3 regions of the Streptomyces sp. NPDC104581 genome follow, and region 1 is predicted to be linked to each of the others. Evidence: riboswitches for the same ligand, from Rfam matches in the RefSeq annotation. Region 1 holds a riboswitch; each other region holds the start of a gene.
The links. A riboswitch is a leader RNA that binds a small molecule or an ion and turns the genes downstream of it on or off. The one in region 1 is predicted to bind cobalamin.
Positions count from the first base shown of each region.

Region 1 (7,470 bases):
GCCGTCTTCCGGCGGGTCGGAGGCGACTCGGCGGGCTCCGGGGCCGCCGTTTGTGCGACAGGCCCCTCCGGGTGGCAGCATGGGGCTGTGAGGCTGTGCATCCCGGGGCGATTCCCGGGACCCCCGGCGGAGAAGAAGGTCGTCCCGAACCGTGAGTGTTGCCCCGACAGAGATCGAACTTCCCGAGTCGGCCGAGGAGACGTTCACCGTCCCGGAACCTGACGTGCCGTGGATGACGATCGTCCACAACGACCCGGTCAACCTCATGAGTTATGTGACCTACGTCTTCCAGACGTACTTCGGCTACTCCAAGGACAAGGCGCACAAGCTGATGCTCGACGTCCACCAGAAGGGCCGCGCCATCGTCTCCAGCGGCAGCCGCGAGGAGATGGAACGCGACGTGCAGGCCATGCACGGATACGGCCTGTGGGCCACGCTCTCCCAGGACACCCGCTGATGGCCGGGCAGTTCGAGGCGATCCCCGGAGGTGGCGCCGCCGTCGCCCTCGACGGGATCGAGATCTCGATCCTGCGCTCCCTCGCCGTCCAGCTCCTCGAACTGATCGGCCCCGGCGACGAACCGGCCGAGGGCGAGGACCCTTCCCCCGCCGTCGGCGGGGAGGCCCCATGGCCGCCCTACTTCGCGGAGGGGCCCAGCGAACCGCCGTCCGACCCCGCGCTCGCCCGGCTCTTTCCGGACGCCTACGGCTTCGGCGACGACACCGACGACGAACTGCGCGCGTACGCCTCCGAGTTCAGGCGCTTCACGGAGAACGACCTGCGTGACCGCAAGCGTGCGGACGGCCTGGCCGTCGTCCGCGGCCTGGACGCCCTCTCCGCGTCCGGCGAGGGCGGGGCCGTACTGAAGCTGACGCCCGACGACTGCCGGCACTGGCTCGGCGCGCTCAACGACCTGCGCCTGACGATCGGCAGCAGGCTGGACGTCTCCGACGAGGACGAGGGCGAGAGCCTGTACCGGCTGCCGGACTCCGACCCGCGCAAGCCGATGGTGATGGCGTACCTGTGGCTCGGGGCGCTTCAGGAGACGCTCGTCGAGACGATGATGCCGTGACGGTCCGGTGTGTGATGCCCTGACGGGTCCGCCGGTCCGGCCTCCGCGCCCCGCTCCCGCGACGGGCCCGTCACAGGGTCCGACCGCCTCCGTCACACCGTCTCCGGACGGACATGCTCCGCTTCCTCGGCGGACACTCAACTCCGGACAACGATCGCGTCACCGCCCCCGCACGCTTTGCGATTCGGGGGGAGATTCGTCCGCTTCTTCCTGTGTGCCGCGCCACAGCCGCCTCCGCGGATCGCGGCCCGGCCCGTGGTAAATCTTCACGACCACCGGCACAGGCTAGGGAGAAAGGGCGCATCACCATGACCTCCCCACAGGTCGACAACACCTCGGACAGGCCCTCCGCGGACACCTCGGAGGAGGGCTACGAACGCGGACTCGGCAGCCGCCAGGTCCAGATGATCGCGATCGGCGGCGCCATCGGCGTCGGTCTGTTCATGGGCGCCGGCGCGAACATCGCCAAGGCCGGGCCGAGCATCATCCTGATGTACGCCCTCGCCGGCGTGGTGATCTTCTTCATCATGCGGGCGCTCGGCGAACTGCTGCTCTACCGGCCGGTCTCCGGCTCCTTCGCGGAGTACGCCCGCGAGTTCCTCGGCCCGTTCTTCGGTTACGTCACCGGCTGGACGTACTGGCTCATGTGGATCGTGACCGGCATGGCCGAGCTCACGGCCGCGGCGATCTACATCCACTTCTGGTTCCCCGCGATCCCCCAGTGGGTCAGCGCCCTGGTGTTCCTCCTGGTGCTCTTCGGCGTCAACCTGATCTCCGTCAAGATCTTCGGCGAGGTCGAGTTCTGGTTCTCGATGGTCAAGGTCACCGCCATCATCGGCATGATCGTCATCGGCCTCGGCGTCCTGACCCTCGGCTTCTCCGACGCCGGCGACACCGCGGCCACCGGCAACCTCTGGCAGCACGGCGGGATCTTCCCCAACGGCATCGGCTCCAGCCTGATGACCCTCCAGGGCGTCATGTTCGCCTACCTCGCCGTCGAACTCGTCGGCGTCACGGCGGGCGAGTCCGAGAACCCGGAGAAGACGCTCCCCAAGGCGATCAACACGCTGCCGTGGCGCATCATCGTCTTCTACGTCGGCGCGCTCACCGTCATCCTCGCCGTCGTGAAGTGGACCGAGTTCAGCGAGGGCGAGAGCCCGTTCGTGCACGCGTTCGCCAGGATCGGCATTCCGCTCGGCGCCGGAATCGTCAACTTCGTCGTGCTGACGGCGGCGCTGTCGTCCTGCAACTCCGGTATGTACTCCACCGGCCGGATGCTCCGCGACCTCTCCGCCAACAAGGAGGCGCCGAAGGCCCTGGGCAGGCTCAACAGGCGCCGGACACCGGCCACCGGCATCGCGGCGTCCGTCGCGCTGATGGGCATCGGCGTCGTCCTCAACTACGTCGTCCCCGAGAAGGCGTTCCTGTACGTCACCTCGGTGGCCACCGCCGCCGGTATCTGGACCTGGATGATGATCCTCATCAGCCACATCAAGTACCGCTCCGCCGTCGTCGCGGGCCGGCTCCCGACGTCCCCGTTCCCGGCCCCGGGCGGCTCGGCCCTGAGCTGGGTGGCGCTGGCGTTCCTGTCCTTCGTGACCTGTCTGATCGCCTACGACTCCGACGCCCGTGTCTCGCTGTACGTCGGCGCGCTCTGGGCGGTGTTCCTCGTCGGCGGCTGGGCGCTGCTCAAGAGCCGCAACCCGGAACTCGCGGCGCGCGCCCCCGAGGGCCCGAACGAGCCGGAGTTCGCCAAGGCCGGCGACTGACACCCACCCCGCGACGTCCCGGCGGCTCCCCGTCGGCCGCCGGGCGTCCCGGCACCCGTCTCACCAGGTGGCCTCCGTGTCTCACACACGGAGGCCACCTGTCTATCCTTCACCCCATGCTGACCATCACCCAGGCGCTGTACGACCAGATCGTCGCCCACGCGCGGGCGGACCACCCCGACGAGGCGTGCGGCGTGATCGCGGGCCCCGAGGACAGCGACCGGCCCGAGCGCTTCATCCCGATGCTCAACGCGGCCCGCTCGCCCACGTTCTACGAGTTCGACGCGGACGACCACAAGAAGCTCGACGACGAGCTGCGCGAGCGCAACGAGGACCTGGTGGTCATCTACCACTCGCACACCGCGACCGAGGCGTACCCCTCCCGCCGGGACATCGACCTGGCGATGGAGCCGTTCGCCCACTACGTCCTGGTCTCCACCGCCGACACCGACGACATGGGCCCCTTCCAGTTCCGCTCGTACCGCATCGTCGACGGCGAGGTCACGGAGGAAGAGGTCGAGGTCGTCTGACAAACTGACGCCGTCCAGGGCGGCAGGACCCAGGAAGCCGGTGTGAATCCGGCACGGTCCCGCCACTGTGACCGGGCCCCGCGCGCGAGCGGGGGCCCGGAAGCCAGGAACTGACCTGTCGCCCTTCTCCCACCATGCCAGGGGACGCGGAAATCCCCCGGAGGAGGCCCAGTCATGCCCTCGCGACGCCACGCGCTCATACCGGCGGTCCTGCTACCGCTGCTGCTCCCGCTCGCCGCCTGCGGCGCCACCCCGGACCCCGTCCGTGCCTCCGGGGCACCGGCCGGCGGATTCCCGTACACCGTCACCAACTGCGGTGTGCGGACCACCTTCGAGGCACCCCCGAAGCGCGTGGTCACGATGAACCAGCACGTCACCGAGATCATGATCGAGCTCGGCCTCACCGACTCCCTCATCGGCACCGCCTGGCTGGACGACGCCGTCCTCCCCGCCTACCGGAAGGCGTACGACAGCGTCCCGGTCATCGCCGAGGAGTACCCCTCCAAGGAGAGACTCCTCGCCGCGAACCCCGACTTCGTCTACGGCGGCTACGCGAGCGCCTTCGCCGCCAAGGACGGCCGCACCCGCGACGAACTCAAGGACGCCGGCATCGACACCCGGCTCAACCTGGAGAGCTGCGCCGAGGGCCGGACCTCCATGGACGACGTGTTCCGCGAGGTCCGCGAGGTCGGCCGTACCTTCGGTGTCGCCGACCGCGCCGAGAAGTGGACCGCCGGAGCGCGCACCACCCTCGCCACCACCGCCGCCGCGACCGAGGACGTGGAGCCCGTCCCGGTCTTCGTCTACGACAGCGGCGACAAGACCGCGTTCACCGCGGGCGGCAGGGGCATCGGCAACGAGCTGATCCGGCGGGCCGGCGGACGCAATGTCTTCGCCGACCTCGACAAGTCCTTCGGCGACGCCACCTGGGAGCAGGTCGTGGCCCGCGAGCCCGAGACGATCGTGATCTACGACTACGGCGCCACCACCGTCGCGCAGAAGAAGAAGCGCCTGCTGGAGGACCCCGTACTGAAGGACGTCCCGGCGATCAGGAACAGGAGCTTCGCCGTCCTGCCGCTCTCCGACGCCGTCCTCGGCGTCCGCGCCCCCGCCGCCGTCCGGCGCCTCGCGGCCCAACTCCACCCAGGGGCGGGACTCTAGAGGGCTCCCGCCGTCATGACCTGCCGGACCCCGCCCGGCCACCGCCGGCTGCGGCACGCCCTCGTGCTCGCCTCGCTCGCCGTGGCCCTCGCCTGCGCCGCCGTCGCCGGGCTCGCGCTCGGCTCCGTCCGTATCCCGCCCGGTGAGGTCCTCACGATCCTCACCGGCGGCGCGGAGCCCAGTCCCTTCCGCACGATCGTCCTGGACGTGCGGCTGCCGCGCGTGCTGCTCGGCGCCGTCGTCGGCGCCGGGCTCGCCGTCGTCGGGACCGTCCTCCAGGCCCTCGTCCGCAACCGGCTGGCCGACCCGTTCCTCCTCGGCATCTCCTCGGGGGCGTCCGCCGGCGCCGTACTCGTCCTGGTCCTCGGTGTCGGCGGCGGTGTCGGCGCCGGGATCACCACCACCGTCGCCATGCCTGCGGCGGCCTTCGCCGGCTCGCTCACCGCCATGACCCTCGTCTACGCGCTGGCCAGGCGCGGCGGCACCATGACCGGCGGGCGGCTCGTACTGGCCGGGGTGACCGTCTCGTACATCCTGTCCGCGCTCACCACGCTCGTCCTGGTCGTCTCGGCCCGGCCCGAACACTTCCAGGAAGCGCTGTTCTGGTCGCTCGGCGGCCTCGGCAGCGCCCGCTGGGGCGCGCTCGCCGTCCCGGCCGTCGTCCTCGCCGCGGGCACCGCCGTCCTCATGGCGCTCGCCAGACCCCTCGACCTGCTGCTGGTGGGGGAGGAGGGCGCGACCGTACTCGGACTGGACACCGCGCGCTTCCGCGCCGCCGTGTTCGTCCTCGCCTCACTCGTCACCGGCGTCATGGTCGCCGCCAGCGGCGCCATCGGCTTCGTCGGACTGCTCGTGCCGCACGCCGCGCGCATGGCGGTCGGGGCAGCGCACCGGCCGCTGCTGCCGGTCGCCGCGCTCGGCGGCGCGGTCGTCCTCGTCGTCGCGGACCTCGCCGCCCGGACCGTCGCCGCGCCGCAGGACATCCCCGTCGGCGTCCTCACCGCCCTCATCGGCGGCCCGTTCTTCCTGTGGCTGATGCGCCGCCGTCCCGAAGGAGCCCCCGTATGAGCGACCGAACGGCCGCCTCGCTGCGGATCGAGGGACTCTCCTACGGAACGGGAGACGGCCGGCACCTCGTCGACGCCGTCGATCTCACCGCCGCACCGGGCGAGACCGTCGGACTCGTCGGCCCCAACGGCAGCGGCAAGACCACCCTGCTGCGCTGTGTGTACGGGGCGCTGCGCCCCACCCACGGCCGGGCGCTGCTGGACGGCGACGACCTGCACACCATGACCGCCAAGGAGCGCGCCCGGCGCGTGGGCACCGTCCCGCAGGACGGGCAGACCGACTTCGAGCTGACCGTCCGCGAGGTCGTCGCGATGGGCCGCTCCCCGCACCGGCGCTTCTGGGAGGCGGACACGGCGGCCGACACCGCGCTCGCCGACGCCGCGCTCGACCGGGTCGGCATCGCGCCCCTCGCCCACCGCGCCTTCCCCTCCCTCTCCGGCGGCGAACGCCAGCGGGCCCTCGTCGCCCGCGCACTGGTCCAGCGGCCCGCGCTCTTCGTCCTGGACGAGCCCACCAACCATCTGGACATCCGTTACCAGCTCGAAGTCCTCACCCTGATGCGGGAGTCGGCGGCGACCAAGCTGCTCGCCCTGCACGACCTGAATCTCGCCGCGTACTACTGCGACCGCCTCTACGTACTCGAAGCCGGTGCCGTCGTCGCGTCCGGGACCCCGGCCGAGGTCCTGACCCCCGCCCTCCTCGCGGCCGTCTACGAGGTGGAGGCCGAGGTCGCACCGCACCCCCGGACCGGCGCCCCCACCGTCGTCTATCTGCCCCAGCCGCCGGTCCCGTCCATCTGACGAACACCGAACGTCCGGAATGAGAGACGGCATACCGGGATGCGGACCGGGAATCGATACGATGACCCCATGGTTTCCCACGACGTGAGCGACAAGACGCCCGGCGAACTGCTGGTCGCGCGGCTGCACGTCGACCTGTGCCGCCTCGCCAGCGCCATGTGTACGGTCGGCGCTGCCGCCTGAGCCCGGCGGAAACGCCCGTCCCGAGCACCACCCCCCGCGCGGGGGCAGAGCCGCGCGCCCGTCACGCCTCTTCTCCGACAGGAGCACACGCCATGGCCATCGAGGTCCGCATTCCGACCATCCTCCGCACCTACACCGACGGAGCCAAGGCCGTCGAAGGCACCGGTGACACGATCGCGGCGCTGCTCACGGACCTCGAATCCCGCCACACGGGCATCCGCGAGCGCATCGTCGACGGCGCCAACGGCGACCAGCTCCGCCGCTTCGTCAACGTCTACCTCAACGACGAGGACGTCCGCTTCCTGGACGGCATCTCCACCAAGCTCACCGACGGCGACAGCGTCACCATCCTCCCCGCCGTCGCGGGCGGCGCGCCCGAGAAGCCGATGCCCGACACGCACACGCTCTGATGCGGTACGACTCCCCGCTCGCGGTCGTCGGCGACACCCCCCTCGTACGGCTGCCCCGGCTCTCCCCGTCGGACGACGTCCGGCTCTGGGCCAAGCTGGAGGACCGCAACCCGACCGGCTCCGTCAAGGACCGCCCGGCGCTGCGCATGGTCGAACAGGCCGAGAAGGACGGCAGGCTCACACCGGGCTGCACGATCCTGGAGCCCACCAGCGGCAACACCGGCATCTCCCTCGCCATGGCCGCCAAGCTCAAGGGCTACAAGATCATCTGCGTGATGCCGGAGAACACCTCTCAGGAGCGCCGCGAGCTGCTCGCCATGTGGGGCGCCGAGATCATCCCGTCCCCGGCGGCGGGCGGCTCCAACACGGCCGTGCGCGTCGCCAAGGAGCTGGCCGCCGAGAACCCCGGCTGGGTGATGCTCTACCAGTACGGCAACCCGGACAACGCGGGCGCCCACTACGCCACCACCGGCCCCGA
Region 1 is NZ_JBVJNN010000016.1:22,624-30,093, reverse strand. Features, by position in the region: gene clpS (ATP-dependent Clp protease adapter ClpS) at 152-457, shown strand; gene ACZ61E_RS15490 (DUF2017 domain-containing protein) at 457-1,071, shown strand; gene ACZ61E_RS15485 (amino acid permease) at 1,380-2,840, shown strand; gene ACZ61E_RS15480 (M67 family metallopeptidase) at 2,957-3,370, shown strand; cobalamin riboswitch at 3,351-3,503, shown strand; gene ACZ61E_RS15475 (ABC transporter substrate-binding protein) at 3,545-4,531, shown strand; gene ACZ61E_RS15470 (FecCD family ABC transporter permease) at 4,547-5,599, shown strand; gene ACZ61E_RS15465 (ABC transporter ATP-binding protein) at 5,596-6,399, shown strand; gene ACZ61E_RS15460 (putative leader peptide) at 6,469-6,582, shown strand; gene ACZ61E_RS15455 (MoaD/ThiS family protein) at 6,675-6,992, shown strand; gene ACZ61E_RS15450 (PLP-dependent cysteine synthase family protein) at 6,992-7,470, shown strand, end outside.

Region 2 (7,470 bases), on a different contig from region 1:
GCTGCGCCGTGGTGCGTTCGGTGTACGGCTGGGAGCGCCGTGCGTCCGCGTCGGTGACGGCGGCGGTGCGGGCGCGCACGGCGGGGTCGCGGGTGAGGGCGGAGCCGGCCCGGGAGGCGAGCGCGGCGCGATTGGTGATGAGTTCGGCCGTGATGACGTGGGTGCCCTGCCCGAGTCCGCGTGCCAGGACCGCGATCTCCTCCGTCTTCTGCCGGGCGAAGGCGAGCCAGCGGGTGATCCCGGGGTCGATGTCGCGTTCGTCGGTGGCGTCGAGCGGGACGTGCAGCAGGGAGCAGGAGGCGGCGACGTCGACGCGGTCGGCGAGGCCGAGGAGCGTGCCCAGGGTGGTGAGGGACCTCTCGTAGTCGTTGATCCAGATGTTGCGTCCGTCGACGACGCCCGCGACCAGTCGCTTGCCGGGCAGCCCGCCGACGGCCGCGAGGGCGTCGAGGTCGGCGGCGGCCGATGCGGTGAGGTCGAGCGCGAGTCCGTCGATCGGGGCCCTGGCGAGGACGGGCAGCGCGTCCCCGAGCCGGCCGAAGTAGGAGGCGACGAGCAGTTTGGGCCGGTCGGCCGCCCCGCCCAGCTCGCGGTAGGCGCGGCCGGCGGCCTCCAGTTCGGCGGGGGTACGGTCCTGGACCAGCGCGGGCTCGTCCAGTTGCACCCACTCGGCTCCCGCCGCGCGCAGGTCGGCCAGGATCTCGGCGTACACGGGCAGGAGCCGGTCGAGCAGGGTCAGCGGCTCGAAGCCGGCGGGGACACCGGGGGCGGGCTTGGCCAGCAGGAGGTAGGTGACGGGGCCGACCAGGACCGGGCGGGCGGTGAGGCCGAGCGCGAGGGCTTCCCCGAACTCGGCGACCTGCTTGGCCGGGTCGGCGGTGAAGACGGTGTCCGGGCCCAACTCGGGCACCAGGTAGTGGTAGTTGGTGTCGAACCACTTCGTCATCTCCAGCGGCGCGACGTCCCGGGTGCCGCGAGCCATGGCGAAGTAGCCGTCCAGCGCGTCGGCGTCAACCGCCGCGCGGTGCCGTTCGGGGACGGCGCCGACCATGACGCTGGTGTCCAGGACGTGGTCGTAGTAGGAGAAGTCGCCGGAGGGCACTTCCTGGATGCCCGCTTCGGCCAGTTGCCGCCAGTTCGTACGGCGCAGCTCCTCGGCGGTCCTGCGGAGGGCGGCGGCGTCGACGCGGCCCTTCCAGTAGCCCTCGACGGCCTTCTTCAGTTCCCTGTTCCGTCCCTGGCGGGGGTAGCCGTACACGGTGGCCCGTGCTGCCGCGGCCGCGGACTTCTCTGTCACGGAACTCTCCTTCGCGAGATGTGTCCTTGAGGTCCCGGGGACGGGACGCGGGCGCGAAGGGACGACCGATCGTGCGGTCCACGCCGCGTCGTCGGACGCGCGTGCCGCTCGATATGTGCGCCGACCCGCCCACGAGGTCACCGGAACGACCGCGCGCGATCGGTCACGCGCGGGCAACGGGCAGGTCTTCGGACTCGTGGGCCCGTCTCGTACCGTTCACGAGACTCCTACTGGCCGTCGCTTCCCAGACCCGTCCGGGCCCAGTGCGTATGACGGCGGTCGTTCCCACTCACCGCTGCGGGGCAGTCCCGGATTCCCACCGGGTTCCCTCTTACGACGCACCTGCCTGGCGGACAGGGACGAACCAGCTGCACCGACCAGCCTAGAGGGCCGGGCGGCGGGCGCACACGTGTGGACCACATCGCGGACGGGGGAACGGGCGAGGCGATCCGGGCGCAGGAGGCACGACGGGTCCCCGGTGCGCGCAGGAAGGGGCGGGCCGGTCCCCGCGCTCCGCCGGCCGCACGACGAGGGCGGCGATGTTCCACGCGTCGTCGTCGCCCCGGTGGTGGCGGCCCTCCAGCGGGAGGCCGGCGCGGTGGTCCCTCGCCGGTGCCCGACAGGTCGCCTCGACGCCGACCATGCTCAGCAGGTGCCCCTCGTCGTCCATGGGGCCGGGGGAGGAACGGCCCGGTCCCCGGTCATCCGGTTTCCCGGCGGGCGGCGAGCGGCGGACGCAAAGTGGCAGGCGGCGGAAGGTGGTTGGGCGTCACCGGACGGTGCGTCGGGTCTCAGGTGCCGGCGTTCCCCGCCCGGCCGGGCGGGGCGGACTGATGGCCGTGCGGAAGGTCGCGCGTCAGGGTGGGGACGGGGCGCGGGATCGTACCGAAGTCGTTGTCCGGGTCGACGGGAAGGCGGTTGATGACCGCTTCCAGCCGGGCCGGAAGGGTGGGGCGGCTGCCGGAGCGGCACTGGGTCAGGAGTTGGTGACGGATGCTCTCCGGCAGCAGGGGGCGCGCGGCCGGGGCCGGCGGCGCGCTGTCCGGTGCGGTCAGTCTGCGGGCCTCCGCACGCCAGTGCCGGGCGTCGCTGAACTCGGCACGCCGTCCATGGGCGAGGTAGAGACAGAAGGCGGCGGTGCGGTTGCCGCCGCCGGCCGCGAACTGCCACCAGAACTGGGCGGCGTCGTGGTCACGTGCCAGATGGAGCAGCGCGCCGAAGACGACCGCGCCCTCGGGGTCCGGCCGGTCGTCATCGGCCAGCCGTGCCAGGGCCGTTGCCGCCTGCGGGGTGTCGACGATGAGGGAGACCGCGAGGTCGAGGTCGCGGGCGGCCTGCTCGTGCGCGGCGGGAGTGCGCGGCGCGCCGGAACCGGGTTCGGAGGGTACGCGGGCGGCCCTGGCCTCGACCCGTCGCCTGGCGGCTTCGGTGTCGTAGTCGGTGTAGGTGTCGACGAGGACCTCTGCCTGGTCGAGCAGGGTGCTGATGGAGGCGTGGTCGTTGGTGCGCACGGCTACCCTTCCGTCTCGGTCGGTTCGATGGCCAGGTCGAGTTCGCGTGCCAGGCGGCGGCGGGCATGCTGTGCCTGGGAGCGTACGGTGGCGAGTTCGATGCCGAGGTACTCCGCGACGTTCTCCTCGTCCTCGCCGAGGACGAACCTGAGGACGATGATGTCGTACTGACGCTCGGGCAGGTCCATGATGGCGCCGTACAGGCCGAGTTCACCTTCCAGGACGGTGAACTGGTCCCGGGTGCCGTCCCGGAGGAGTTTGGCGAGTGCCGCGTGGAAGGCGGCGGTGCCGACGAGGAGCGGCCGCAGTCCGCGTTCGTCGAGCCAGCGGTGGGTCTCCTCCTTCAGCAGCGACCAAGCGTAGCGGGAGACCGACTCCCGGGCCAGCGCGTGTTTCCAGTCCCGTTTCAGGTGCGCGCAGGCGGTGTCCACCACGGTCTCGGCCGCGGGGCGCCCGCCGACCTGGGAGTGGGCGTAGCGCATCCATAATTCGCGGTGGTAGTCGTGGAAGGCGTCGAAGGTCAGGCCCAGCCGTCCCTGCCGGGCGTCGTCGGGGGCTTCTCCGGTGCCGGGGGCGTCCGCGGCCCGTGTCCTGGGGGTACTGGCGGCCATCATTTTCCGCTCTCGGACGCGCGCGTCGGCGCGTCCGGTGTCGGGGCGGCGCCCGACGGTGTGTGGGGGGCGTACTGCGGACCTCGGAGGTGGCGTGCTCCGGCGCGCGCTTCGGTCGCCGGGCCGCTTCTCGTGGCGGTCCTCGGGTGGCCGGTGAAGACCCGGGCGAAGGTTCCGCGAACCGCCGGGGCTTCCCGATCGAGTTCCACGCATGTCCTTGGGGGGGGGTGGGGGGCACCGTGCCGCGCCACGGTGGAGCGGATCTCGGTGGAGACGGGATGTCTCACTCGACAGCCAACCGGAAGAACGGGCGTCTTGTGCAAACCTTCGGTCAATTGTCTTCGCCGACGGTAATAGTATGACTACTTAGGCGTTCGGGTGACGGTTTCGGAAACCTGTTCCCGTTCGTCCGAACAGACCGCCATGGCCCGGCGGAACGCCCCTCGCTCCCGCGGTTGTTCCGTGCGGACGGCGGGAAGTGAACCCCGGTGGCGGAGGGGGCGCCGGTACGGCGCGCACCCGGGCCGGCCGACCGGACAGCGAACCACTCCTGGGGGCGTGGCATGGCGGAGAACAGCACGGTGGACCTGAAACTCGATCAGGCGCATTCGGCCCGTATGTACGACTACTACCTCGGTGGCACCACGAACTTCCCCGCCGACCGCGAGGCGGCCGGCAAGGCCCTCGCGGCCTTCCCCTCCATCCTGGCCACCGCCCGCATCAACCGGCGCTTCATGCGGCGCGCTGCGCGGTTCCTCGCCCAGGAGGGCATGACCCAGTTCTTCGACATCGGCACGGGCATCCCCACCTCGCCCAACCTCCATGAGGTCGCCCAGGAGGTCACCCCCTCGGCGCGCGTCGTCTACACGGACAACGACCCGATCGTCCTGGCCCACGCGCGGGCACTGCTCCACAGCCACTCCGAGGGGCACACCTCGTACGCGCACGCCGATGTCACGGACCCGGCCGCGCTCCTGGCGACACCGGAGATAGCGGAGACGCTCGACTTCACCCGGCCCATCGCGCTGAGCCTCAACGCGCTGCTCCACTTCGTCACCGACGACCGTGTCGAAGGCGGCGCGCACGGCATCGTCGAGCATCTCAAGGCGGCACTCCCCTCGGGCAGCACCCTCACCATCACCCATGTCACCCCCGACTTCGATCCCGAGGGGATCGCCCGGCTCACCGGCGCCTACCGCGCCGCCGGCACCCCCGGCCAGGCGCGGCCACACGCCGAGATAGTCCGCCTCTTCGACGGCTGGGAACTTCTCGACCCCGGTGTCGTGCCCACCCAGCGCTGGCGCCCGACCGACGAGGACCAGGCCGAGAACGTCACCGACGCGGAGGCCGCCTGTTACGCGGGCATCGCCCGTAAACCCTGACCGGGACGACAACTCCCGCGCGCCGCCGGTCCGCCGCCCCCTTCGTGACCGGTACGACCCACACCCCCCTTCCGCTTAGGTTAGGCTAAGCTAACGGAGCGTCGGGGGTCCGTCTCCGGCGTGGTGCCCGGTCTCCGGACACATGGACACCACGAGAGACGGAGACCATGACCGATCGGACCGCGACGACCACGCGCACGCGCACCGTCGTCGTCAAGTTCGGCGGCAACGCCATGGTGGACGCCGGTCTGCGGCGGACGTTCGCCCGGGACGTCGTGGAGTTGCGGCACGCGGGCCTGCGCCCGGTCGTGGTGCACGGGGGCGGCCCCCAGATCAGCGCGATGCTCGACCGCCTCGGCCTGGAGACCCGTTTCGAGGCGGGTCTGCGGGTGACCACACCGGAGACCATGGAAGTCGTCCGGATGGTGCTCAGCGGCCGTGTCCAGCGGGACCTGGTCGGCCACATCAACACGCACGGGCCCTTCGCCGTGGGCATGACGGGCGAGGACGCGCACACGATGACGGCCGTACGGCGCTCCGCCCGGGTGGGCGGGCGAACGGTGGACATCGGTCTCGTGGGAGACGTCGTGGAGGTCAACCCGGACATGGTCCGCACGCTTCTCGACCAGGGCCACATCCCGGTGGTCTCCCCCGTGGCACGGGGATTCGACGGACAGGTCTACAACGTCAACGCGGATCTGGCGGCGTCGGCCCTCGCCGTGGCCCTCGGCGCCGAACGGCTCGTGGTACTCACCGATGTCGAAGGGCTGTACGCGAACTGGCCGCACAGCACGGAGGTGATCGGGCGTCTGACGGCCGACGCGCTGGACGGGCTGCTGCCGGGGCTGGCGAGCGGGATGCTGCCGAAGATGGAGGGGTGCCTGCGGGCCGTGCGCGGCGGTGTCCGGCGCGCGCACGTACTCGACGGCCGGGTGCCGCACGCGGTGCTGCGCGGCGTCCTGGACGAGACCAGCCCCGGCACCACCGTGGTCCCCGACGACCGCCCGGACCACGCCCCGGACCACCACGGCGCGAACGCCGTCTGATCACCGGACTCCCCGGACTCCCGTAACTCCCCGGCCCGCCCGGCCTGTCGGGCCGGGCGGGCCGACGGTCACAGGGCGCGCGCGAGGATCCGTGCCCCGCGCCGCGGGTCCAGGGACGCCACCCAGGACGGAGGCGCCGGGCGCGCGGCCGTGGGCGCGAACCCGTACCGGACGAAGAGCCCGCCGCCGCCGGTCGTCGCCGTGAACAGCGCGCCGAGCGACTGCGCGCGGGCGGCGGCCAGTGCGGTACGCAGGAGCCCGGCTCCCACGCCGCACCCCTGCTTCGGCCCGGCCACGCAGAAGTTGTACAGAACGCCGACGGGGCGGCGCCCCTCCCCCGGGCCCGCCGGGTGCACGCGCAGGCCCACACAGCCGTCGAGGCGGCCTCCGGGGCCCTGCGCCACGAGGAAGTCGGCGGCCCGGTCGGCGTACAGCGAGAGGGGCCGCTCCCGCAACGCCCCCGAGCGCACGAAGGGTTGGGACAGCTCGGCGAGTGCGGCGGCGTCCTGCCGGCGGGCGGGGCGTACGGGGGGCGGCGTCGGCGCGAGGAGCGGGTGCGGCGCGTGCGACAGCGGGGCGGGGGGCGGCGTAGCCGTGATCAAGGCTTTCCTTCCTCGGTTCCACGTTCGGAGAACGGCCGGTCGCCGTGTCACTCCGACGGACAAACGAAATAAGGTTAGCCTTACCTTAATTATGAGTCCAGCGCCGGCCTTCCCCGGCGGGAACGTCAGCGCCGGAAGGGCGAGTCCGCCGCCCTCCCCGTCTCGTCGCCGTCGACGAAGGTCGCCACCACCTCGATGTCCCCGATGCGCAACACCGCCACCCGCCGGGGGTCGTCCCCGAGCACGGAGCATCGCGGCCTGCCGGTCTCGGGGAGGTCAGCCGTCCGTGGACGCCGCGAGGGACCGGGGACGCAGATCGGTCCAGCGGGCCTCGATGAAGTCGAGGCAGTTGTCACGCGTGTCCTCGTCGAGGACGATCGTCCACCCTCCGGGCACCTCGGCGAAAGACGGCCAGAGCGAGTGCTGTCCCTCGCCGTTCTCCAGGACCAGGAAACGGCCTTCGGGGTCGTCGAAGGGGTTGGTGCTCATCTGTCGGTTCCTCCTCGGGGTCCACCGGAAGGAGAGGCTAACGTTAGGTTAGGCTCCCCTAATCACGGGGGAGCCTAACGTTTCTCCCTTCCCTCTCACAAGGAGACGTCCATGCGCCTCGCGGCCGACGAGGAGAGCCCCTTCGACGCTTTCGGGCTGCCGGGCGGGCCCGGCGGCGACGAGTTCTGGGCGACGGCGCGGACGCCCGCGTGGGCACCGGCCGACGGCGGCGGCACCACCGCCCTGTTCCTGTGGCGCGGATCCCCGGCGAGCGTCGTCTTCGAGAGCTGGTCCGAGCCGGTCCCGCTGCGCCGGTGGCGCGACACGGACTGCTGGTACGCCGAGGTGCCCATGCCCGCGCGACTGCGGGTGACCTACCAACTCCTCGCGGGTGACGAGGCGTTCGCGGACCCGTTGAACCCGGTGGGCACCGGCGCCGAACGGTCCCTCGCCGCGACCCCGGACCTCCCGGCGCAGCCGCACTGGCCGGTGTTCGGTGCCGGGGACGATGCCGTACCGCCCCTCCCCGGCA
Region 2 is NZ_JBVJNN010000001.1:195,486-202,955, forward strand. Features, by position in the region: gene metE (5-methyltetrahydropteroyltriglutamate--homocysteine S-methyltransferase) at 1-1,297, opposite strand, end outside; cobalamin riboswitch at 1,460-1,681, opposite strand; partial or broken gene ACZ61E_RS00895 (DNA polymerase III) at 1,794-1,892, opposite strand; gene ACZ61E_RS00900 (hypothetical protein) at 2,089-2,808, opposite strand; gene ACZ61E_RS00905 (RNA polymerase sigma factor) at 2,811-3,422, opposite strand; gene ACZ61E_RS00910 (SAM-dependent methyltransferase) at 3,983-4,801, shown strand; gene argB (acetylglutamate kinase) at 4,969-5,847, shown strand; gene ACZ61E_RS00920 (GNAT family N-acetyltransferase) at 5,916-6,449, opposite strand; gene ACZ61E_RS00925 (MbtH family protein) at 6,726-6,938, opposite strand; gene ACZ61E_RS00930 (alpha/beta hydrolase-fold protein) at 7,050-7,470, shown strand, end outside.
Region 2: it holds a riboswitch for cobalamin, as region 1 does, so the genes downstream of both, metE (5-methyltetrahydropteroyltriglutamate--homocysteine S-methyltransferase) here and ACZ61E_RS15475 (ABC transporter substrate-binding protein) in region 1, are expected to answer to the same signal.

Region 3 (7,470 bases), on a different contig from region 1:
GTGGCGCTGCTCCTGCTCGCGATCGTGGCCGGCGGCTGGGTCGCCGAGTCCTCGCTCGCCGACACCTTCACGCTGGAGGCCGGCACGCTGGTCATCTGGATGATCGTGTACGGCTTCCTGGCGTCCGTGCTGCCGGTCTGGATGCTGCTGGCGCCGCGCGACTACCTGTCGACCTTCATGAAGGTCGGCACGATCGCGCTGCTGGCGATCGGCGTGGTCGTGGCGCTGCCGACGATGAAGATGGACGCGGTCACGGAGTTCGCGAGCCGCGGTGACGGCCCGGTCTTCGCCGGATCGATGTTCCCGTTCGTCTTCATCACGATCGCGTGCGGCGCGCTGTCCGGTTTCCACTCCCTCATCTCCTCGGGCACCACACCGAAGATGGTGCAGAAGGAGACCCAGATCCGGATGATCGGGTACGGCGCGATGCTCACCGAGTCGTTCGTCGCGATCATGGCGATGATCACGGCGTGCATCATCGACCCGGGTCTCTACTTCGCGATCAACTCCCCCGCCGGAGTCATCGGCGGCACGGTCGAGTCCGCCTCCCAGGCGGTCGCCAACCTCGGCTTCACCATCTCGCCGGACCAACTCGCCCAGGCGGCCAAGGACGTCGAGGAGTCGAGCCTGCTGTCGCGGACCGGCGGCGCGCCGACCTTCGCGCTCGGCATGGCCGAGATCTTCTCGTCCGTCATCGGCGGCGCGGGGATGAAGGCGTTCTGGTACCACTTCGCCATCATGTTCGAGGCGCTGTTCATCCTGACGACGGTGGACGCGGGGACGCGCGTCGGGCGCTTCATGCTCCAGGACATGCTCGGCAACGTGTACAAGCCGATGCGCCAGGTCAGCTGGAAGCCGGGCGTCTGGTTCGCCAGCGCCGTGGTCGTCGGCGCGTGGGGCTACTTCCTCTGGGTCGGCGTGCACGACCCGCTGGGCGGCATCAACCAGCTCTTCCCGCTGTTCGGCATCGCGAACCAGCTCCTGGCCGCGGTGGCGCTCGCCGTGTGCACGACGCTGCTGGTGAAGTCCGGGCGCCTCAAATGGGCCTGGGTGACGGCGGTTCCGCTGGCCTGGGACGCGGCGGTCACGCTCACCGCGAGCTGGCAGAAGATCTTCTCCGAGGACCCGAAGGTCGGCTTCTTCAAGCAGCGCGAGGTCTACCAGACGGGCATCGACAACGGCGAGGTGCTCCCTCCGGCGAAGACGATGGACGACATGCACACGGTCGTCACCAACTCGACGGTGGACGGCGTGCTCTGCGCGCTCTTCGCGATCCTGATCATCGTGGTCATCGCGGACGCCGGCCGCGTCTGCTACAAGGCGATCCGGCACCCGGAGAGCGTCAAGCTCTCGGAGACGCCGTACGTGAAGTCGGAACTGGTCGCGCCGGCGGGCATGTTCGCGACGAAGGAGGAGAAGGCGGAACTGGCCGCGGCGGAGACGAAGGCGTCGGCCGGGGCGGGCGCCGGGACGGGCCGGTCATGACCTCGGCGGCGAAGGTGCGCCACGCGGTGGGCCGGATCCGCTGGTACGTGAGGGAGTTGACGGGCGAGTCGGCGTACGACCACTACGTGGCCCACACCCGCGCCTGCGACCCGACGGCGGAGCCCCTGACACGCCGCGCCTTCGAACGGAACCGGATGGACGCACGCGAGGCGGACCCGCGGGAGGGCTTCCGCTGCTGCTGAGCATGACGACCGAAGGGCCGCTGTTCCCCCGGGGGGAGCGGCGGCCCTTCGCCGCTCCCCCTGATCGAGGAGGTCCGACACAACATGTGGGGGGTGCCGCTCCCAACGAGCCCCACATGTATGCTCAAGTCTGCTGTCGCCGCAGGAGAATCCGGTGGAAATCCGGAACTGTCCCGCAACGGTGTGCTGTGGTGCGCTTCGTCGCGCCCGCGAGTCCGAGCACCTGCCGACGGCGCATCCGGGTCGACCGAACCGGGTGCCGAGACGTCCGGGCCCCGAGGCAGGGCCGGTGGACGCCGCGCCGCGCGCCGCCCGTTTCCGGGACGGCCTACGCTGCCGTGCGCCGCCGTGCCCTCCCCGAGGCCCAGAGCCGAGCGAGGGAGAGCACCACGTGACCATCGCGCCAGCCGATCCGGCTTCAGCGATCTCCGAGCGGGGACGGGAGACGGCCGGACCGGCCGACGGACCCGGGACGGGCCTTCTGCGGCTCCTCACGGACCTCACCGCCGACCTCGCCGACACCGAGCCCGGCAGGGTCGCCGCCGCCGCGCTCCGTGGCCGCAGCGCCGCCTCGGACGAGGCCGAGCTGCGCGGACTCGCCACCGAGGCCGCCGCCGGGCTCATCTCCGAGGACCCCGCGTACTCCCGCCTCGCCGCCCGCCTGCTCACCCGCGCCATCGCGGAGGAGGCCGCGGGCCAGGGCGCCGTCTCGTTCTCCTCCTCGGTCGCCGTGGGCCACGCGGAGGGGCTGATCGCGGACCGTACGGCCGCGTTCGTCACCCGCCACGCCGCCCGCCTCGACGCGCTGATCGACCCCGCCGCCGACGACCGCTTCGGCTACTTCGGTCTGCGCACCCTCTTCAGCCGCTATCTGCTCCGGCACCCGATCAGCCGCGATGTCATCGAGACGCCGCAGTACTTCATGCTGCGCGTCGCGTCCGGGCTGGCCAAGGACGACTCCCCGGCCGCCGTGGACGAAGTCGCCGCGCTGTACGGCCTGATGAGCCGACTCGACTACCTCCCCTCCTCCCCCACCCTCTTCAACTCCGGCACCCGGCACCCCCAGATGTCGTCCTGCTATCTGCTCGACTCCCCGCTGGACGAGCTGGACTCCATCTACGACCGCTACCACCAGGTGGCCCGCCTCTCGAAGCACGCGGGCGGCATCGGCCTCTCGTACTCCCGTATCCGCGCCCGCGGTTCGCTGATCCGCGGCACGAACGGGCACTCCAACGGCATCGTGCCGTTCCTCCGGACGCTCGACTCCTCGGTCGCCGCCGTCAACCAGGGCGGCCGGCGCAAGGGCGCCGCCTGCGTGTATCTGGAGACGTGGCACGCGGACATCGAGGAGTTCCTGGAGCTGCGCGACAACACCGGCGAGGAGGCGCGCCGCACGCACAATCTGAACCTCGCGCACTGGATCCCCGACGAGTTCATGCGCCGGGTCGACGCGGACGGCGACTGGTCGCTCTTCTCGCCGGCCGACGTGCCCGAGCTGGTCGACCTGTGGGGCGACGCGTTCGACGCGGCGTACCGCGCGGCCGAGGCGGCGGGCAAGGCCCGCAGGAGCATCCCGGCGCGTGAGCTGTACGGCCGGATGATGCGTACGCTCGCGCAGACCGGCAACGGCTGGATGACCTTCAAGGACGCGTCGAACCGTACGGCGAACCAGACCGCCGAGCCCGGCGCCGTCGTGCACTCCTCCAACCTCTGCACCGAGATCCTGGAGGTCACGGACGACGGCGAGACGGCCGTCTGCAACCTGGGCTCGGTCAACATCGGGGCGTTCGTGACCGGGAGCGGCGAGCTGGACTGGGAGCGGCTGGACGACAGCGTCCGCACCGCCGTCACCTTCCTCGACCGGGTCGTGGACATCAACTTCTACCCGACCGAGCAGGCCGGCCGCTCCAACGCCAAGTGGCGCCCGGTGGGCCTGGGTCTGATGGGCCTCCAGGACGTCTTCTTCAAGAAGCGGCTGCCGTTCGACTCCCCCGAGGCCGCCGCCCTCTCCACCCGGATCGCCGAGCGGATCATGCTCGCCGCGTACGAGGCGTCCTGCGACCTCGCCGAGCGCGAGGGCCCGCTGCCCGCCTGGTCGAAGACCCGGGCGGCGCGCGGCGTGCTGCACCCGGACCACTACGACACCACCCTCAACTGGCCCGAGCGGTGGGAGGCCCTGCGGGCGCGCGTCGCGAAGACGGGAATGCGCAACTCCCTGCTGCTCGCCATCGCGCCGACGGCCACCATCGCCTCGATCGCGGGCGTGTACGAGTGCATCGAGCCACAGGTCTCCAACCTCTTCAAGCGCGAGACGCTGTCGGGTGAGTTCCTCCAGGTCAACGCCTATCTGGTGGCCGATCTGAAGAAGCTCGGCGTGTGGGACGCGCAGTCCCGTGAGGCGCTGCGCGAGTCCAACGGCTCGGTGGCGGCCTTCGGCTGGATCCCGGCCGAGGTGCGCGAGCTGTACCGCACGGCGTGGGAGATCCCGCAGCGCGGCCTGATCGACATGGCGGCGGCGCGCACGCCGTTCCTCGACCAGAGCCAGTCGCTGAACCTGTTCCTGGAGACACCGACCATCGGCAAGCTCAGCTCGATGTACGCGTACGCCTGGAAGAAGGGGCTGAAGACGACGTACTACCTGCGCTCGCGGCCGGCGACGCGGATCGCCCGCGCGGCGAAGTCCCAGCCGGTCACCGCCGCGGCGCCGGTGCCCGTACCCGCGCGGCCTGCGCCCGTGCCCGCACAGCCGGCGCCGGACGCCGACGCCGTCGCCTGTTCCCTGGAAAACCCCGAGTCCTGCGAGGCCTGCCAGTAATGACCACGTCCGACGCAGAGAAGAACCTGCTCGACCCGGGCTTCGAACTCACCCTGCGCCCCATGCGTTACCCGGACTTCTACGAGCGCTACCGGGACGCGATCAAGAACACCTGGACGGTGGAGGAGGTCGACCTCCACTCCGACGTCGCCGACCTCGGCAAGCTCACCCCCGGTGAGCAGCACATGATCGGCCGGCTGGTCGCGTTCTTCGCGACGGGCGACTCGATCGTCGCGAACAACCTGGTGCTGACGCTCTACAAGCACATCAACTCCCCCGAGGCGCGGCTCTACCTCTCGCGCCAGCTCTTCGAGGAGGCCGTGCACGTCCAGTTCTATCTGACGCTGCTCGACACCTACCTGCCGGACCCGGCGGACCGCGCGGCGGCGTTCGACGCGGTCGAGGAGATCCCGTCGATCCGTGAGAAGGCGCAGTTCTGCTTCAAGTGGATGGACTCGGTCGAGAAGATCGACCGCCTGGAGTCCCGGGCCGACCGGCGCCGCTTCCTGCTGAACCTGATCTGCTTCGCGGCCTGCATCGAGGGCCTCTTCTTCTACGGGGCGTTCGCCTACGTCTACTGGTTCCGCTCGCGGGGCCTGCTGCACGGGCTGGCCACAGGCACCAACTGGGTGTTCCGGGACGAGACGATGCACATGAACTTCGCCTTCGAGGTCGTGGACACCGTCCGTAAGGAGGAGCCGGAACTCTTCGACGACGCGCTGCGGCAGCAGGTCACCGACATGCTGAAGGAGGCGGTCGAGGCGGAGCTCCAGTTCGGCCGCGACCTGTGCGGGGACGGCCTGCCGGGCATGAACACGGAGTCGATGCGCGAATACCTCCAGTGCGTCGCGGACCAGCGACTCCAGCGCCTGGGCTTCGCGCCGGTGTACGGCTCGGAGAACCCGTTCTCCTTCATGGAGCTCCAGGGCGTCCAGGAACTGACCAACTTCTTCGAACGCCGCCCCTCGGCGTACCAGGTGGCGGTGGAGGGCACGGTCGGCTTCGACGACGACTTCTGAAGGGGCTTCAGCCCAGTGGGGTGACCGCCGGGCCGGCCGTGCGGAGCGTGATCGTTCCGCCCGGCCGGCCCGGCCGTGCGTGGCCGTCCGGGTGCTCCGCGCGGCGGAGTTGGCGGTCGATGGCGCGGTCCCTGAGGTGCCCGATGAGACCGGGAAGGGCGAGAAGGCCGAAAAGAGCGAGTACGACGAGGTAACCACCGATTGCGTTCATGGCTCCACTCTCGTCGTTCCACGGCAGAAAGAGCAGTGGCAGGACTGTCATGAACCATCGAATTACTGCCACACTGCTTCCATGCTGAGAAACGTGGCGGTCGTCCTGCTCGACGGAGTGCACCCCTTCGAACTCGGTGTGCTCTGCGAGGTGTTCGGTCTCGACCGCAGCGCGCAGGGGCTGCCCGTCTACGACTTCGCCGTCGTCTCCGCCGAGGGCCCCGTCCTGCGCACGCACGCCGGATTCACCATCTCCGCGCTCCAGGGTCTCGACCGGCTGGAGGAAGCCGATCTGATCTGCGTGCCGGCCGGGGACACCTACGTCGTCCGGGAGTACCCGGCCGAACTGCTGGACGCGCTGCGCCGGGCCGTGGACCGGGGCGCGCGGGTGCTCAGTGTCTGCGCGGGCGTGTTCACCCTCGGCGCCGCCGGACTGCTCGACGGGCGGCGCTGCGCCACCCACTGGATGCACTCGGCCGAGCTGGCGGAGGCGTACCCGCTGGCCGATGTGCAGCCCGATGTGCTGTACGTCGACGACGGACCGGTCGTCACCTCCGCCGGGACGGCCGCCGGCATCGACGCGTGCCTCCATGTCGTACGCCAGGAGCACGGCCCCGAGATCGCCAACGCGATCGCCCGCCGCATGGTGGTCCCGCCGCACCGCGACGGCGGGCAGGCGCAGTTCATCGAGCGCCCGCTGCCCACCCCGTGCGACACGGTGGGCGGGGTCCTCGAATGGATGGAGCGGCATCTGGACAGCGAGATGACCGTCGAGCAGCTCGCGGAGCGGGCCCATATGTCGCCCCGTACCTTCGCCCGCCGTTTCCAGCAGGAGACGGGGACCACCCCGTACCGCTGGCTCCTGCGCCAACGCGTACTGCTGGCACAGGAGTTGCTGGAGGGGACGGACGAGACGGTGGACACGATCGCCGGCCGGTCGGGGTTCGGCAACGCGGCGGGGCTGCGGCACCACTTCCTGCGCACGCTCGGGACGACCCCGAACGTCTACCGGCGCACGTTCCGGGGCCCCACGCGCGTCGCGTGAGGCCCCGGAACGGGACGCCGTCAGAGGTCGGCGGAGATCGGGGCGTCAGATCCCGCAGCTGGGCGCGGACCAGAAGCGGCCCGAGCGGTGGTCGACGTGCGCGTGGTCGTTGTGACCGGGGTAGCCCGGGCCGAGAATGCCGTTGAAGCCGTGGTTCCGCGCGTTCTGGGCCAGGGCGCAGAGCGTGTGAGGTCCGGCCCCGATGTCGGCGGCGTCGCCGTAGAGGTGGCGGCTGCTGCTGGCCCCGCCGACCGCGTTGTTGCACGCGACCGAGCGGAATCCGCTGGTGACACGGAGCGGCTGGTCACCCATCGCGTGCCGCATCGCCTCCAGCTTCCACATGGTGCGCAGGGCGTTGGACTTGGCGGTCGCCGCGCTCACCGCACCGCCCGACCAGTCGGAGTTGCAGTTGTTCAGCTCGGCGTAGGTGAAGTGGATCGGCGTGCAGTCGTCGTCCTGGAGCTGGTAGATCTTGTTGAACGTGTTGGGGCCGGCGACCCCGTCGGCGGCGAGCCCGTACGCGGACTGGAAGCGCTTGACCGCGGCGGCCGTGGCCGGTCCGTACGCGCCGTCGATGGCGAGGACGGCGCCGTTGCCCGCGTGGCCGGCCACGCGGATCTGGAGCTGGGTCACGGCGGCGCCGCTGGACCCCTGGGAGAGGGTGCCGGACCACGTGTAGCAGCCGTCGGCCTG
Region 3 is NZ_JBVJNN010000015.1:107,506-114,975, reverse strand. Features, by position in the region: gene ACZ61E_RS15150 (carbon starvation CstA family protein) at 1-1,485, shown strand, start outside; gene ACZ61E_RS15145 (YbdD/YjiX family protein) at 1,482-1,688, shown strand; adenosylcobalamin-variant (AdoCbl-variant) riboswitch at 1,822-1,921, shown strand; gene ACZ61E_RS15140 (ribonucleoside-diphosphate reductase subunit alpha) at 2,080-4,503, shown strand; gene ACZ61E_RS15135 (ribonucleotide-diphosphate reductase subunit beta) at 4,503-5,522, shown strand; gene ACZ61E_RS15130 (hypothetical protein) at 5,530-5,733, opposite strand; gene ACZ61E_RS15125 (GlxA family transcriptional regulator) at 5,815-6,777, shown strand; gene ACZ61E_RS15120 (D-Ala-D-Ala carboxypeptidase family metallohydrolase) at 6,823-7,470, opposite strand, start outside.
Region 3: it holds a riboswitch for cobalamin, as region 1 does, so the genes downstream of both, ACZ61E_RS15140 (ribonucleoside-diphosphate reductase subunit alpha) here and ACZ61E_RS15475 (ABC transporter substrate-binding protein) in region 1, are expected to answer to the same signal.